One region of the Ectothiorhodospira sp. 9100 genome, then DNA from elsewhere that is predicted to be linked to it. Evidence: predicted binding sites of a transcription regulator. Region 1 holds the regulator's gene; each other region holds the start of a gene.
The links. The regulator sigma-54, encoded in region 1, starts transcription at its own class of promoters, with help from an activator protein. The targets are predictions, from matches to a motif close to TGGCANGNTNCNTGCTT.
Positions count from the first base shown of each region.

Region 1 (3,447 bases):
GGGCCCTGGCCACTGAACCGGCCTTCATCCTCCTGGACGAGCCTTTCGCTGGCGTCGACCCCATCTCCGTGATCGAGATCCAGCGGATCATCACCCATCTCACGTCACGGAACATCGGCGTGCTGATCACCGACCATAACGTGCGCGAGACCCTGGGCATCTGCAACCGGGCCTATATTCTCAGCGGCGGGCATATCATCAGCCAGGGTGCGCCGGAGGATGTATTGGCCGACCCGCAGGTGCGCCGCGTTTACCTGGGGGAGAACTTCCGCCTGTGAAACCCCATGCACTCACCGCAGGCAGGGTTTTCCGGGCACGGGTCCAATTTTTGCCGGCACACCGTATAATCTCCCGTGACAGCAATATTAACGTCGGGGGCCTGCCCCCGCCTCCATCATCAGGCATCACAGACTCGGGCTCCGGCCCGATGGCGCGCATCGTGCTATGTTGAAACCTTCCGTCCAGCTCCGGCTGGGTCAAAACCTGACCATGACCCCCCAGTTGCAGCAGGCCATCCGCCTGCTGCAACTGTCGACCCTGGAGTTGCAGGCACAGATCCAGGAAACCCTGGAAACCAACCCCATGCTCGAGGCCATGGAAGGTACGGAGGCGGATCAGGACACCGCCTCCGAGGAAACGCGCGAGCAGGACCCGGCCGACACCCGCGAGACTTCAGAGGCGGCCGAGGCCGCCGCCGAGACAGAAGGCAACGCCGAAGGCAGTCAGGAGCAGATCCCCGATGAACTGCCGGTGGACAGCAACTGGGACGACATCTACGATGTGCCCCCTTCAAGCGCCGGGCAGTCGGATCACGACGGGCGCGACGTGTTCGAAAACCAGACCGGGCCCTCGGAAAGCCTGCATGAACATCTCATGTGGCAGGTGCATCTGTCGTCCATGAGTGAGCGTGACCGGGCCATCGCCTTGACCATCATTGACTCCATCAACGAAGACGGCTACCTGGCCGAACCCATCGAGCAGATCCATGCCACCCTGGCCGAAGACCGGGAAATGGATCTGGAACTGGATGAGGTGGAGGCCGTACTGAACATGGTTCAGCACCTGGACCCGGTGGGCGTGGGCGCGCGGGATCTGGCCGAGTGCCTGAGCCTGCAACTGGCACAGTTTCCGGATGAGACGCCCTGGCTGGCCCAGGCCCGAATCCTGGCCCGTGAACACCTGGATGCCCTGGGTGCCCGCGATTATAAGGGCGTGCAGCGGCGCCTGGGGCTGGATGATGGCGAACTGCAGCAAGTGATCGCCCTGATTCAGACACTGAACCCGCGCCCGGGCGGGCTCATCAGCAGCAGTTCGCCCGAATACATCATCCCCGATGTCTTCGTACGCAAGCGAGAGGGCCGCTGGCAGGTGGAGCTCAACCCGGAAATTGCGCCGCGGTTGCGGGTGAACCCCCTCTATGCCAGCTTTGTGCGCCGCGCCGATTCCAGTCAGGACAACACCTACATGCGCAACAGCCTCCAGGAGGCCCGCTGGTTCATCAAGAGCCTGCAAAGCCGCAACGAGACCCTGCTGCGGGTGGGCACCGCCATCGTCGAGCACCAGCGCGCCTTTCTGGAATATGGCGACGAGGCCATGAAACCCCTGGTGCTACGCGATATCGCCGAACAACTGGAGATGCATGAGTCCACCATCTCCCGGGTGACCACCCAGAAATTCATGCATACCCCCCGGGGCATCTACGAATTCAAGTATTTCTTTTCCAGCCATGTGGGCACGGCAGACGGCGGCGAGTGTTCAGCCACCGCGATCCGCGCCATGATCCGCAAGCTGGTTGCCGAAGAGCCTCAGGGCAAGCCCATGAGTGACAGCAAGATTGCCCAGGTCCTGGTGGATCGTGGCATTCATGTGGCACGACGCACCGTGGCCAAGTACCGTGAGGCCATGGCCATTCCGCCATCCAACGAACGCAAGCGGCTCGTCTGACATCAACCGCGAAGCCGTCTTGATCATCACCCATCCCTAAGGAGTCATCTTATGCAGATCAACCTCACCGGTCATCACGTCGACCTGACCGACGCCCTGCGCAACTACGTTAACGAGAAGTTCGAGCGCCTGGAGCGGCATTTTGACAACGTCATCGACGTGCACGTCATCCTGACCGTGGAGAAGCTGCAGCAAAAGGCCGAAGCCAACCTGTTGCTCAGCGGTAACAGCATCCATGCCGAGGCCACCCACACGGACATGTACGCCGCCATTGACGCCCTGGTGGACAAACTGGATCGCCAGGTGGTGAAGCATAAGGAAAAGCTCAAGGACCACCACCGGGCGGAAGGCTCCCACCGCAACCATATCGAGTGAATGATTCATGAACATCGGTGATCTTCTCGCCCCCGAGCGGGTGCACTGCCAGACGGACGTGAGCAGTAAGAAACGTGCGCTGGAGATGCTGGGCGAGATGCTCTCCAATCATCTGCCCAAACTCACCCAGGGCGAAATCTTTGACAGCCTGCTGGCACGGGAGCGCCTGGGCAGCACAGGATTGGGGCATGGCGTGGCCATCCCCCATGGTCGTCTGGCCGGCGCCAGCGAGGCCTGTGCCGCCCTGCTCAAGCTGGAGAAGGGCGTGGACTACGACGCCCCCGACAGCGAACCGGTGGACATCCTCTTCGCGCTGGTGGTGCCGGCGGACTGTACCGACGAGCACCTGCAGATCCTCGCGCTGCTGGCGCGGATGTTCTCCGACCCGGAGACCCTGGCCCGGTTGCGCAGCGCCTCCGGCACAGCGGATCTGCTGACCCTGGTGCGTGACTGGGACACCGAAGACACCGGATGAGCCCATGACTGACTCGCTCACCGTCAGCAACATCATGGAAGTCATGGAGGAGCGCCTGGGCCTCACCTGGGTTGCCGGCACCCTGGGGAGCGAACGGAGCATTTCGCACCGATCCACGCCCCAGGGCAGCCCGTCGCTGGTGGGTCACCTGAACATCATCCATCCCAACCAGATCCAGGTTCTGGGAAATGATGAGATGCGTTACCTGTGGTCGCTGCGCAAAAACTCCCAGCGGGACATCCTGGAGCAATTGTGCAGCGGCGCATCCTCCATGCTGATCGTGACCGACAGCCTGGAACCCCTCCCCGAGTTACGCACCCTGTCGGAGCGTCAGTCAGTACCCCTGCTGCGCACCGCCCTGCCCAGCCATGAATTGATCAACATCCTGCGTTACTTTTTCAGCAACAAGCTGGCGGAGACCACCACCCTGCACGGGGTGTTCATGGAGGTGCTGGGGATCGGGGTGCTGCTCACCGGGGAAAGTGCCGTGGGCAAGAGCGAACTGGCCCTGGAGCTCATCAGCCGGGGCCACCGCCTGGTAGCGGACGATGCGCCCGAATTCGCTCGCATCGCCCCGGACATTCTGCGTGGCACCTGCCCGCCGGTGCTGGAAAACTTTCTGGAGGTAAGGGGGCTGGGGGTACTCAACGTAC
Region 1 is NZ_JAJNAN010000005.1:74,129-77,575, forward strand. It holds gene lptB (LPS export ABC transporter ATP-binding protein) at 1-278, shown strand, start outside; gene LPW29_RS03135 (RNA polymerase factor sigma-54) at 445-1,944, shown strand; gene hpf (ribosome hibernation-promoting factor, HPF/YfiA family) at 1,996-2,319, shown strand; gene LPW29_RS03145 (PTS sugar transporter subunit IIA) at 2,327-2,794, shown strand; gene hprK (HPr(Ser) kinase/phosphatase) at 2,799-3,447, shown strand, end outside.

Region 2 (3,447 bases), on a different contig from region 1:
AACACGCCACCGGGCTTGAGCACGCGGGCCACTTCTTCCATGACCTTGGCGCGGTTACCGCTGTGCAGGATGGCGTCCTGAGACCATACGACGTCAAAGCTGTTGTCTTCGGCCGGCACGGACTCAAAGCTGGCATCGAGCACGTCGACGAGGTGATCCAGCTTGAGGGCCTTGTTCATCTGCCGGTCGCGCTCATTCTCCACTTCGCTCAGGTTCAGCGCCGTGACGTGGCAACCGAAGGTGGAGGCCAGGTAGCGGGCTGCGCCACCGTAACCGGCGCCGATGTCCAGTACCTTCATGTCGCGGGTCGGCTCGCCCAGCAGGTCGCCCATGTGAGCCACGGTACGACGGCTGGCATCGGGAATCGCCTCCTCGTCGGACTCGTACAGGCCGATGTGGATGTCCTCGCCGCCCCACACGCGGTGGTAGAAGTTGTCGGCGTCTTCGCTGTTGTAGTAGTCGCGGGCAGTGGCGACGGCACCTTCATACTGATTCGTCATTATTCGTTCCCCGTATATTTCTTGTCGGCTACGTGGATGAAGAAGTCCGGCTCAGTGTCGTGGTAGGTTTCCTTGAAGTCACCATAGGTTTCGATCTTCTGGAAACCCACTTCGCGCATCAGGCGGCGTACGTAAGGTTTGCGCAACGGGAACATGTTCAGATGGAACACGGACTTGTCCGGGAAGGCGTACCGGAAGCGAGCCAGGCCGTCATCCACGTGCTCCGGATGCACGGACACATTGTCACCGCAGTAGTAGAACGTGTGGGCGCTGGAATAGCCGTGATCCAGGATGGCGTCGTAGTTGCGCTGGTCCAGGATCAATACGCCGTCGTGGTTCAGGGCGGCATGGAATTCGGCCAGGGCCTTGCGGCGATCGTTTTCATTGAACAGATGGGTGAAGGAGTTGCCAAGACAGACAACGGCATCATAGCGGCCATAGATGTCGCGATTGAGTTCGCGCCAGTCGGCTTGGGTGACACGCAGGATGTGGCCCCGCTTGCGACCGTTCTCGAAGGCCTTGATCAGCATCTCGGGAGCGCCATCCACGCTGACCACATCGAAGCCAGCCTCGAGCAGTCGGATGGAGTGGAAGCCGGTACCGGTGGCCACATCCAGCACGCGCTTGGCGCCACGCTTCTTGAGCTCCTGGATGAAGAAGTCGCCTTCACTCTTCGCGCGGCTATCCCAGTCGATCAGGTCGTCCCATTTGTCGACGAATGATTCGGTGTATTCGTTCACGTAGTTGTCGGTGTCGCGACGTTCTACCGGCTTCTCGCCGAAATCCTGGTCTGACATGGTGTTGGACATAATGATGTTCCCCGCCATTGAGGTGTTTGATTTTGCGTTGCATCGCGCGGCGCTTGAGCGCCTTCACGATATCGACCACACCGCCATGACCGGGCCAATGAGTTAGACCCTGTCTGCGGTGTGTGGCCGGCGTGATGCTTGCCGGAGATGGTGTCCGCCCTCACCATCCATTCTGTGCTGACTTGTTGCAATGTCCCGTGAAGCGTCGCGATGACCCGGATGACTGCATTCACCCAATGGGTGCCGGGGCGCGTCTTCTTTGCGACGGTTGCCGCGGCCGGATCGTGGGGCACGATCGTTTCGTTGGCCTCCGGGGCAGGTAGCCCGGGTGCGGAAAAACCGTGGACGCCTTGGTGGCAGGTGGTCGCCCGATAAGGCGACAAAATACATGTAAATGTCGACTACGCTATTGCTCGCGCCAAAGACCTGCCGGGTCGCGGCTGATTACCACACTGCACTGCGTGGCGGTCACCGTATGCACCTTGAAGGTTATGCGCTGATGCATCCCTAATACCTTGGGGGACTTTACCGAAGAATGCAAGTCGCCCCTCTGAGGTTCACTGAATCTTCACGCGGAAGTTTCCGTATTTCACCCCCTGTGCCAAGTGCATGCACGCGCCTTGGAATACGCCATGTCGTGAAGCCGACATTGAGACAAATGCCCCGTTGTAGCGCGCTCTCACGCCAGCGTCAGATACTGCATTGGCGGAATAAATTAACTGCGGAAACAGCATCATACGGGAGTGGCCCGCTTATTGCCAGGGTTGGCATGGGAATTGCCCTTATCTTCGGTGAGGTCTTCCGGGGTGATACGTTTCCAGGACGCATGTCCAGGCGCTGTTTCGCTCCGTCATTCGTCTTTTACCAAGAGGGCAACTGTATGGCACGCATCGGCATTTTTTTCGGTACCACCTCTGGCAACACGCGCAAGGTGGCCAAGATGATCAAGAAGAAGTTCGACGATGAAACCATGGCAAAGCCCCTGAATGTAAACCGGGTCTCCGCCGATGAAATTGCCGGTTATGACTATCTGATATTTGGAACGCCTACCATGGGTTCCGGCCAGTTACCGGGCCTGTCGGCTGATTGCGAGGAAGAGAGTTGGGAGGAATTCATGCCAACGCTTGAGGAGGTGGATTTCTCCGGAAAGACGGTCGCGCTATTCGGTTTGGGGGATCAGGTGGGGTACCCGGATGAATTCGTGGATGCCTTGATGGAGATCCATGACGTGGTCACGGATCGCGGTGGTCGTGTAGTGGGGCACTGGCCCACGGAGGGGTATACCTTCAACACCTCTCAGGCAGTGGTGGATGACCAGTTCGTTGGCTTGGTGCTGGACCAGGACAATCAGAGCGATCAGACCGAGGCCCGTCTGGAACAGTGGCTCAAACAGATCGCTTCGGACTTCGACTTGACGGTTTGATAACCTGTGCCGCTCCGGTACTTCCTGGGGCGGTTTTTTTACCCTAGCGGTTGATAATGATTCGCAACACCATTACCATGCCGGGCTTGCGTTGTCGAAACGATGGCGGGTTCCGCGAGGTCTTACTCCGATGAATTCAGATGATACAACCCCAGGTGGCATTCTCCACGCCCTGCAGACGGTCACTGACGTGGGCGGCCCGGTGGTGGTCATTCTGCTGCTCATGTCTGTTGTTGCGCTTACCGTGATCCTTGTCAAGCTTTGGCAATTCAGCTGGTGGCGTCTGGGAGATCAGCGCAGCCTTGATGAGGCGTTGGCGCATTGGCGTCAGCATCAGGGCGATCAGGCGTTGGAGGTGCTTGCCCGATCTCGTAGTCCCGCGGCCCGGGTGATGGAAGTGGCTATCCGGGGCCGACGCGACCCGACCCTGCCTGAGCCCCTGCTTCGGGAAGAAGTGAGTCGTGTTGCCAGTCGCTGGTTGGAGACCTTGCGTGGGCACTTCCGGGTACTGGAAGTGATCGGCAGCTTGGCCCCCCTGCTGGGACTCCTGGGCACCGTCCTGGGCATGATTGTGGCTTTTCAGCAACTGGAGGCAGCGGGCAACCGGGTGGATCCCTCCGTCCTTTCCGGGGGCATATGGGTGGCCTTGATGACCACTGCTGTAGGGTTGGGCGTTGCCATCCCCGTGGTAGCCGTGCTCAATGGCCTGGAGCGC
Region 2 is NZ_JAJNAN010000023.1:34,400-37,846, reverse strand. It holds gene LPW29_RS08925 (methyltransferase domain-containing protein) at 1-500, opposite strand, end outside; gene LPW29_RS08920 (glycine/sarcosine N-methyltransferase) at 500-1,309, opposite strand; gene LPW29_RS08915 (flavodoxin) at 2,190-2,732, shown strand; gene LPW29_RS08910 (MotA/TolQ/ExbB proton channel family protein) at 2,863-3,447, shown strand, end outside.
Region 2: a site for sigma-54 is predicted at 2,075-2,091, ahead of LPW29_RS08915 (flavodoxin). Genes of this name have one in related genera too.

Region 3 (3,447 bases), on a different contig from region 1:
GCAGCAATTCCGTTTGTTGACGGGTCAGCGCTTCCAGTGCTTGCACGCGGACCTGTTTATCGGCCACGGCAGCGTTCAGTTCGTCCAGGTCGCGGGATGCCAGGGCTGCGCCCTCACGCTGCAGGGCGGATTCCAGGCTGGTGGCCTCACGCACGGACTGGCTGAGGATCTGGTCCAGGTGTTCGGGGAAGGGGGTGGGGTTCATGTGATCAGAACAGATTTTCCGATTTCATGAGCCCTTCCGCCACGTCCTGGGCATTCACCTGATAACTCCCATCCTGGATGGCCTGACGCAGTTCGGCGACGCGTTTTTCGTCCACCTGGGGCTGGGAAGCCGCGGTCTGCTCCAGGTCGCTGAGGCGTCTCGCTGCCCCGGTGAGCGTGATCTTGTCGGCCGTATTGTCGGCCGGGCTCGGGGTCTGACCGGCCCCTTTGCCGCCACGAGCGCTCTCGGTGGTGCCACGACTGTCACTGGCACCCCGCGCCTGCGGCTGGCTTAGATTCTTGACTTCGATGGACATATCCGTTCCTCGCACATACAAATACCGCCTCTGATGGTCCTTTTATCGGCTCGTCCTGGGAATTCTTTAACCCGCATTATGTGTCGGGCGTCACATATTAACACCCACCACGCCGGCGGAGAGTACGCGCCCCTCCACGACGCGTCGGGATGACAGATTGCGTACCCGTACCCGGTCCCCGTAGGCGCCGTCAGCCATGGCCTCGCCCGCCATGCGCACGCTGATCGCAGCGTTCTCTGATAACAGGGTGACCCGCTCGCCGCGATGCACCAGCCGCTGCGGCTCCACCATGTGGGGCGTGAGCACGGTACCACCGCGCAGGGCGCGACGCAGCACCATGTGATTGGCGCGTTCCGGGTCTACAAGATAGCCGCTGTGCAGGCCATCGAGTGCCTTGCGTTCCAGACGTATGTCAGTTGAGGATAGTACAGCCCTGCGAGGCAGGGAACGGTCGAGCACCACGACCTCGCCGCTCACGTTCACCTGCATGGGTACATACAGGTTCCAGGGCGAGGGGCCTGGGCAGCGGACCCCCACGGTGGTGTTGCCCACCATGCGTCCTCCGGGCGGAAGATCGGCCTCCAGGGGGGCGCCGCAGGCCCGCAGTCGCAGTCTCGGATCCAGTCTTCCCGGGACTACGCGGACCTCCAGATCGTCGCCGTGATGTTGCCGGGCCTGTTCGGTGAGAAATTCCCGGGCGGCGTTGAGAATATTGGCATGAGGTTCCACCTCCGAGGCCAGGGTTGTGGGTGGCAGTACCAGTAGGCACAGGGTCAGGCACGCCAGGACGGATCTGCTCCATCCACGACGTTTACGCATGACGCGGGATCCATGGGGCGGGTGCATGAGACAGGCATGTCTGACTTGGTTCATAATCGTACTCCGCGCATTCGTTGCCGGGATTCCGGCACCGGGGGCTGTTGGTGTGAAGGGATGCAATCCCAATGCCAGATCAGGCATCAAGGATTGCCCCGAACCGCCGATAACCCGGTAGATTGGCCATGTTTATCCCCGGGTGTTCCGCAGGAGGGGCCCATGAGCGACTTGTTGGATGGTGTGAATCGGCGTACCCAGATGGTCGGGCAGAACCGCCTCGAGCTGTTGCTGTTTTCTCTGGGTACGCGACAGATGTTTGCCATCAACGTCTTCAAGGTGCGCGAGGTGATCGCCTGCCCACCACTGAATCGCATGCCCAGCGCCCACTCCGTGGTGCGCGGTGTGGCCACCTTGCGTGGGCAAACCGTCTCGGTGGTGGACCTGGCCCAGGCCATCGGTATGGCAGCACCGGAACACGAGCAAAAGGCCTTCGTCATCCTCACCGAGTTCAACCGCTCGGTGCAGGGTTTGCTCGTGGCCTCGGTGGATCGCATCATCAATCTCAACTGGGATCAGATCCGCCCGCCCCCTCGGGGCACTCACAAGGACAGCTTTTTGACGGCCGTCACTCAGGTGGAGGATCGGCTGGTGGAAATCATCGATGTGGAAAAGGTGCTGGAAATGGTGACCGGTCCCTCCAAGGATGTGGATGAGGCCCTGTCCCGGGCCATCCGCGAGGGCGGGCGGGTACGCCGGGCCCTGGTGGCGGATGACTCCTCGGTGGCCCGCAAGCAGATCGTCCGCGCGCTCGCCCAGATCGGTGTTGAGGCCATCGTGGCCAATGATGGTCAGCAAGCGCTCACCAAGCTCAAGGAAATGGCTCAGCAAGGCCCTATTGATGAACAGATCGGCATGGTGATCTCGGATATCGAGATGCCCGTCATGGATGGATACACGCTTTCTTCCGAGATCCGCCAGACAACGGATTTGTCTGGCCTGTACATCCTGTTACATTCTTCCTTGAGTGGTACCTTTAACGAGGCCATGGTGCGTCAGGCAGGGGCGGACCGATTTTTGCCGAAGTTCAGTCCCGATGAGCTGGCTGAGGCCGTGCTGGGCCACCTGCAGCCCGAAGAGGTCGGGCAGTAACGGACACAGGGCAGGGGGCTGCCATCGGCGGCAACTCGTTGCCGCCCGCGGGGCCATTTGCGGGTATACTGCGTTTTCCGGTTCATCACCGGAGGCAGGCACAATCCATTAACCGGGAAGCACCAAAACATTGTCATCAGGCCCGATCGAACCCCAGGATTACGAGGACTTCAAGATCTTTCTTGAGCGGTCCTGCGGTCTTGTGCTGGGAGATAACAAGCACTACTTGGTGACCAGCCGGCTGTCCCGGCTGATGAAGGAATTCTCCGTTGCTTCGGTCAGCGAGTTGCTCAAACTGCTCAAGCGCGGTGGCCGCTCCGGTCTGCGTGAACGGGTGATCGAAGCCATGACCACGAACGAGACCTACTGGTTTCGGGATGTCTTCCCCTTCGAGATCCTCAAGAATCAGATCTATCCGGAACTGGCCAAAAAATCCCCCGGTTCCACGGTGCGCATCTGGTGCGCTGCCTGTTCCTCCGGCCAGGAACCCTATTCCATCAGCATGGCCACCAGCGAATATCTGCAATCGCGAGCCGGCAGCCTCAGGGATGTGCAGATCCTTGGCACGGATATCTCTGGTGCCGTGCTGCGCGAAGCCAGGGAAGGCAGCTACGACTCCCTGGCCGTGGCCCGGGGGCTGTCGCTGGATCGGCGCAATCGGTTCTTCATCCAGAAGGGCGACCGTTGGGAAGTGAAGCCGGAGATCAAGGCCCGTGTCAGTTACCGGGAATTCAATCTCCTGGACAACTACAATGCCATGGGGCGATTCGATATCGTCTTCTGTCGTAACGTGTTGATCTACTTCTCTCTCGAGTCCAAGCGGACCATTCTCAAGCGCATCTCCCAGATCCTTAATCCGGGCGGCTACCTCTTCCTGGGGGCCTCTGAGTCCATGGCCAATTATTCCGACGCCTTCGAGATGGTGCGCTGCAGCCCGGGCGTGGTCTACCGCCTCAAGAAG
Region 3 is NZ_JAJNAN010000019.1:30,187-33,633, reverse strand. It holds gene LPW29_RS07885 (flagella synthesis protein FlgN) at 1-205, opposite strand, end outside; gene flgM (flagellar biosynthesis anti-sigma factor FlgM) at 210-521, opposite strand; gene flgA (flagellar basal body P-ring formation chaperone FlgA) at 612-1,340, opposite strand; gene LPW29_RS07870 (chemotaxis protein) at 1,557-2,486, shown strand; gene LPW29_RS07865 (CheR family methyltransferase) at 2,617-3,447, shown strand, end outside.
Region 3: a site for sigma-54 is predicted at 1,455-1,471, ahead of flgA (flagellar basal body P-ring formation chaperone FlgA). Genes of this name have one in related genera too.

Region 4 (3,447 bases), on a different contig from region 1:
GTACCGCCGGTGGTCAGTGGGGATAACCGGGCCTCCGATAGATGCCCATCCAGGGAGCCGGACAGATCCGGCACCATCAAGGGTTCCAGACCGAAGGCCTCCACCATGTCCTTGAGGGCTTCCACATCGCCCGGCGTCAGTGCAGAGCCGGCCAGGATATTCACCTGCTCCGGTGCTCCACCCACCTGACGTGACTCGGGCACCAGATGATCGATCAGGGCCGTGACTGCCAGGGCAAACCCCGTCTCGGCTGAGCCGGCAAAGTCGGGCGTCGACACCGGAACCACGGCCACATCGGCAAATTCCGGGTGCTGCAGGCGAAAATCCCGTACCACGCGCTCCACATCGGCACCCTCTGTTTCCGACAGGCCCGTGGTGAGCACGCCGATGAGATCAGGCCGGGACTTGCTACAGACCGTGGCCAGCCCCTCGATCAGGCTCTCATCGGCGCCCATGACGGCGCTGACCTGATCCATGGCGGTGGTCTGCAGCGGAATGGGTTCACGGAAGTGCCTGACCAGAAAGACCTTGGCAAAGGCCGTGCAACCCTGGGCACCATGCAGCATGGGGATGGCCCGCTCCATGCCCAGCATGGCCAGCGCGCCCCCCAGAGGCTGACTGGCCTTCACCGGACTGACGGACAAGGCCTTGTTGCGACGAATGATACGGGCCATGTCAGCAGGCCTCCGTGTGGGAATGGGTTTCAAAGGGCACACCGGCGTTGTCCCAGGGCGCGGGCTCGCGCACCCAGGGCCAAATGGGGCTTTCCAGCGTGAGGGCCAGTTGACGGGCCAGTTCCAGCATCCCCTGATAACCGGCATAGGCGGATTCGCGCTCCTGGTTGATGTCCAGGAATGGGATACGTGCCTTGAGGGCGGTGTACATGTTGCGCCCCCCGGCAATCAGCACATCCGCCCGGCATTCCTCGAAGATCCCCAGCAGGGCCTTGGGGTTGCCATCCTCGATCATGCGGGCATCCTCCCCCATGAGTTCGCGGATGCGGGCCTTGTCCTCCTCGGTGGATTTGCGGGTGCCCGTGGCCACCACCTCCATGCCCAGGTCCTGCAGGGCCGAGACCACGGACCAGGACTTGACGCCCCCGGTGTAGAGCAGCACACGCTTGCCCGCCAGCCGCTCCCGCCACGGGGCCAGTTCGGCGCGAATACGCGCCTCCTCACGGTGGATCAGGTCTTCCGTACGTTGCGTGAGATCCGCATCGTCCAGCAGGCGGGCGAATGCACGCAGGGCATGAGACATGTCGTTGATGCCGTAGAAACTGCCTTCGAACCAGGGTGTGCCGTAGGCCTCCTGGAGCTTTCGGGCCACGTTGATCATGGCCTTGGAGCACACCATCATGTTGGCCTCGGCCCGGTGCATGGTCTGCACCTGGTGATAGCGGGCATCCCCGGACAGGGTACACAGCACTCTCAGGCCCAACTCGTCCAGCAGTGGCAGCACATGCCAGAACTCGCCGGCAATGTTGTATTCGCCGATCAGGTTGATGTCGTGTACCGTGATGCTGGGGCGCTGAGCAGCCTCGGGTGGTGGGTCCGGTTCACGAGTACCCACCACCTGCTTGACCATGGACTCGCCGGCGATGCGATTGCCCAGGTTCTTCGAGCCGTAAAAGCCGGCGGCGTCCACAAACACCACCGGCACGCCCCAACGCTCCTGGGCCACTTTGCAGACCGCCTCCACATCGTCACCGATCAGAGCGGGTACGCAGGTGTTGTAGACGAAGATAGCGGGCGGGTTGAAGGACTCCACGGCCTGGCGGATGGAATGCAGCAGGCGCTTCTCGGAGCGCCCCATGATGACATCCTGCTCGGTCAGGTCGGTGGTCAGGCCCAGGCGAAACAGGTCCGGCCCGGAGGAGCGGGTGCCGCGGTTGTCCCAGGAGTTGCCGGCGCAGGCGATGGGGCCATGAACGATATGAGCCACATCCGCCACCGGCAGCAACGCGATCTGGGCCCCGTCGAAGGCGCACCCCCCGGCTGCGGCCCCGGGCTTGGGGCGGGCACAGCCGGATTTTTCCTTGGTGTTATGGTCGCATGCCGGCTCGTCCAGCAATGCCTTGATGTCCTGTGCCTTCATTGTCTGCTCCGCTGCTGAATCGGCTTTGCAGGGAGTATTGCAAGAGGCGGGCCATTTATTAAGTTATTGTTTATTGGTTGTTTGCTGATTTATTGCCGTGTAGTAAAGGCGACAATAGGGAGGTCAGACAACAAAGGAAAGGAAGGGAAAGGAAACCATGGCGCAGTGCCCACCGCGCCCCTCATCCCCGGCCCTTCTCCCCTCCGGGGAGAAGGGAGATTGGCCCCCCTAACCAAAGAGCCCCTCCCCCCTCGGGGAGAGGGGTTGGGGTGAGGGGGAAACCCCGGCACCATTCGGCGCTTTTCAGCCCTCGCCAAAACGCGCCACTGTCCCCGGCTCCCGCCCCATCACCTTCGCCAGCCAGGGCGGCGGCGTACCCTCCAGTACCGCTTGCAGACGCGCGATGACCTCAGAGGCCACGGGACCATTCGGCAACTTGATGGGATGCACGCCAACACGAATCACCTTGGCCGCCGCCGGGCCACCGATGCTCTCCACATACAGCAACTGGCAATCCGCCAATAGCTGGGCCCGAGCCGCATTGCGGTCCTCGGCCTTGTCGGCCTCCTCGGTGAAACGGATCTCCACCAGCCGTGCCGCCTCGTGGGACACCTGGTAGATCAGAAAACGGGCGCAGGACCCAAAGTGACCATCCAACTGATCACCGGTATTGGAAGCCAGGGCGATACGGATGGAACCCGGCATCTCATCTTCACCAAGGGCATCCACAGCGGGCAAATCCGGCTCCACCTCACGTTCTCCAGACAAATAGCGAACTGCCATCTCCAGGCTTTGGCTGTTGCATTCATCCTGTTCGATATCGGGGTGGCGGGTGCGTTTGAGACCCATCCTGAGATCCTTGACTGTCATCGCGGCCAGCGCTTCCACCGTGATGGGTGCACCAATGCGCTCGATGATGATCTCGAGCAACCGGGGTAGTTCAATCCCGGGCAGGACCTTCTTGGCCAGGGCAATGCGCAGGGCGCATTCACGGTCGAGGATATCGGTGGACATGGGGGTACCTCATCGGGGTTTGATTCGCTAGATTGAGTCAGAGACGCTTGGCCCGCAGGGTGATGGGCAACCGCGGGGCCTCGTCCATGGGCTCCAGGAAATAACGGGAGCCATCGGCCAGAGTGATCTCGCCACCCCAGCGCCCCGGCCCTTCGTGCTCCATGGAGACGATGGTCTCTTCCAGGTCCTTTTTGGGGACGTAGAAGGACATCCCCGACTCCGTCTTGTTGATCATGACGCTTGGCATGGTGTGTTCTCGCTTGGAAATATTTGGGAAGGCTTCCTGCCCTCCGTTTCCCCTCATCCCCGGCCCTTCTCCCCCCAGGGGAGAAGGGGGAA
Region 4 is NZ_JAJNAN010000028.1:16,509-19,955, forward strand. It holds gene nifN (nitrogenase iron-molybdenum cofactor biosynthesis protein NifN) at 1-674, opposite strand, end outside; gene nifE (nitrogenase iron-molybdenum cofactor biosynthesis protein NifE) at 676-2,094, opposite strand; gene nifX (nitrogen fixation protein NifX) at 2,398-3,108, opposite strand; gene nifT (putative nitrogen fixation protein NifT) at 3,146-3,355, opposite strand.
Region 4: a site for sigma-54 is predicted at 2,132-2,148, ahead of nifE (nitrogenase iron-molybdenum cofactor biosynthesis protein NifE). Genes of this name have one in related genera too.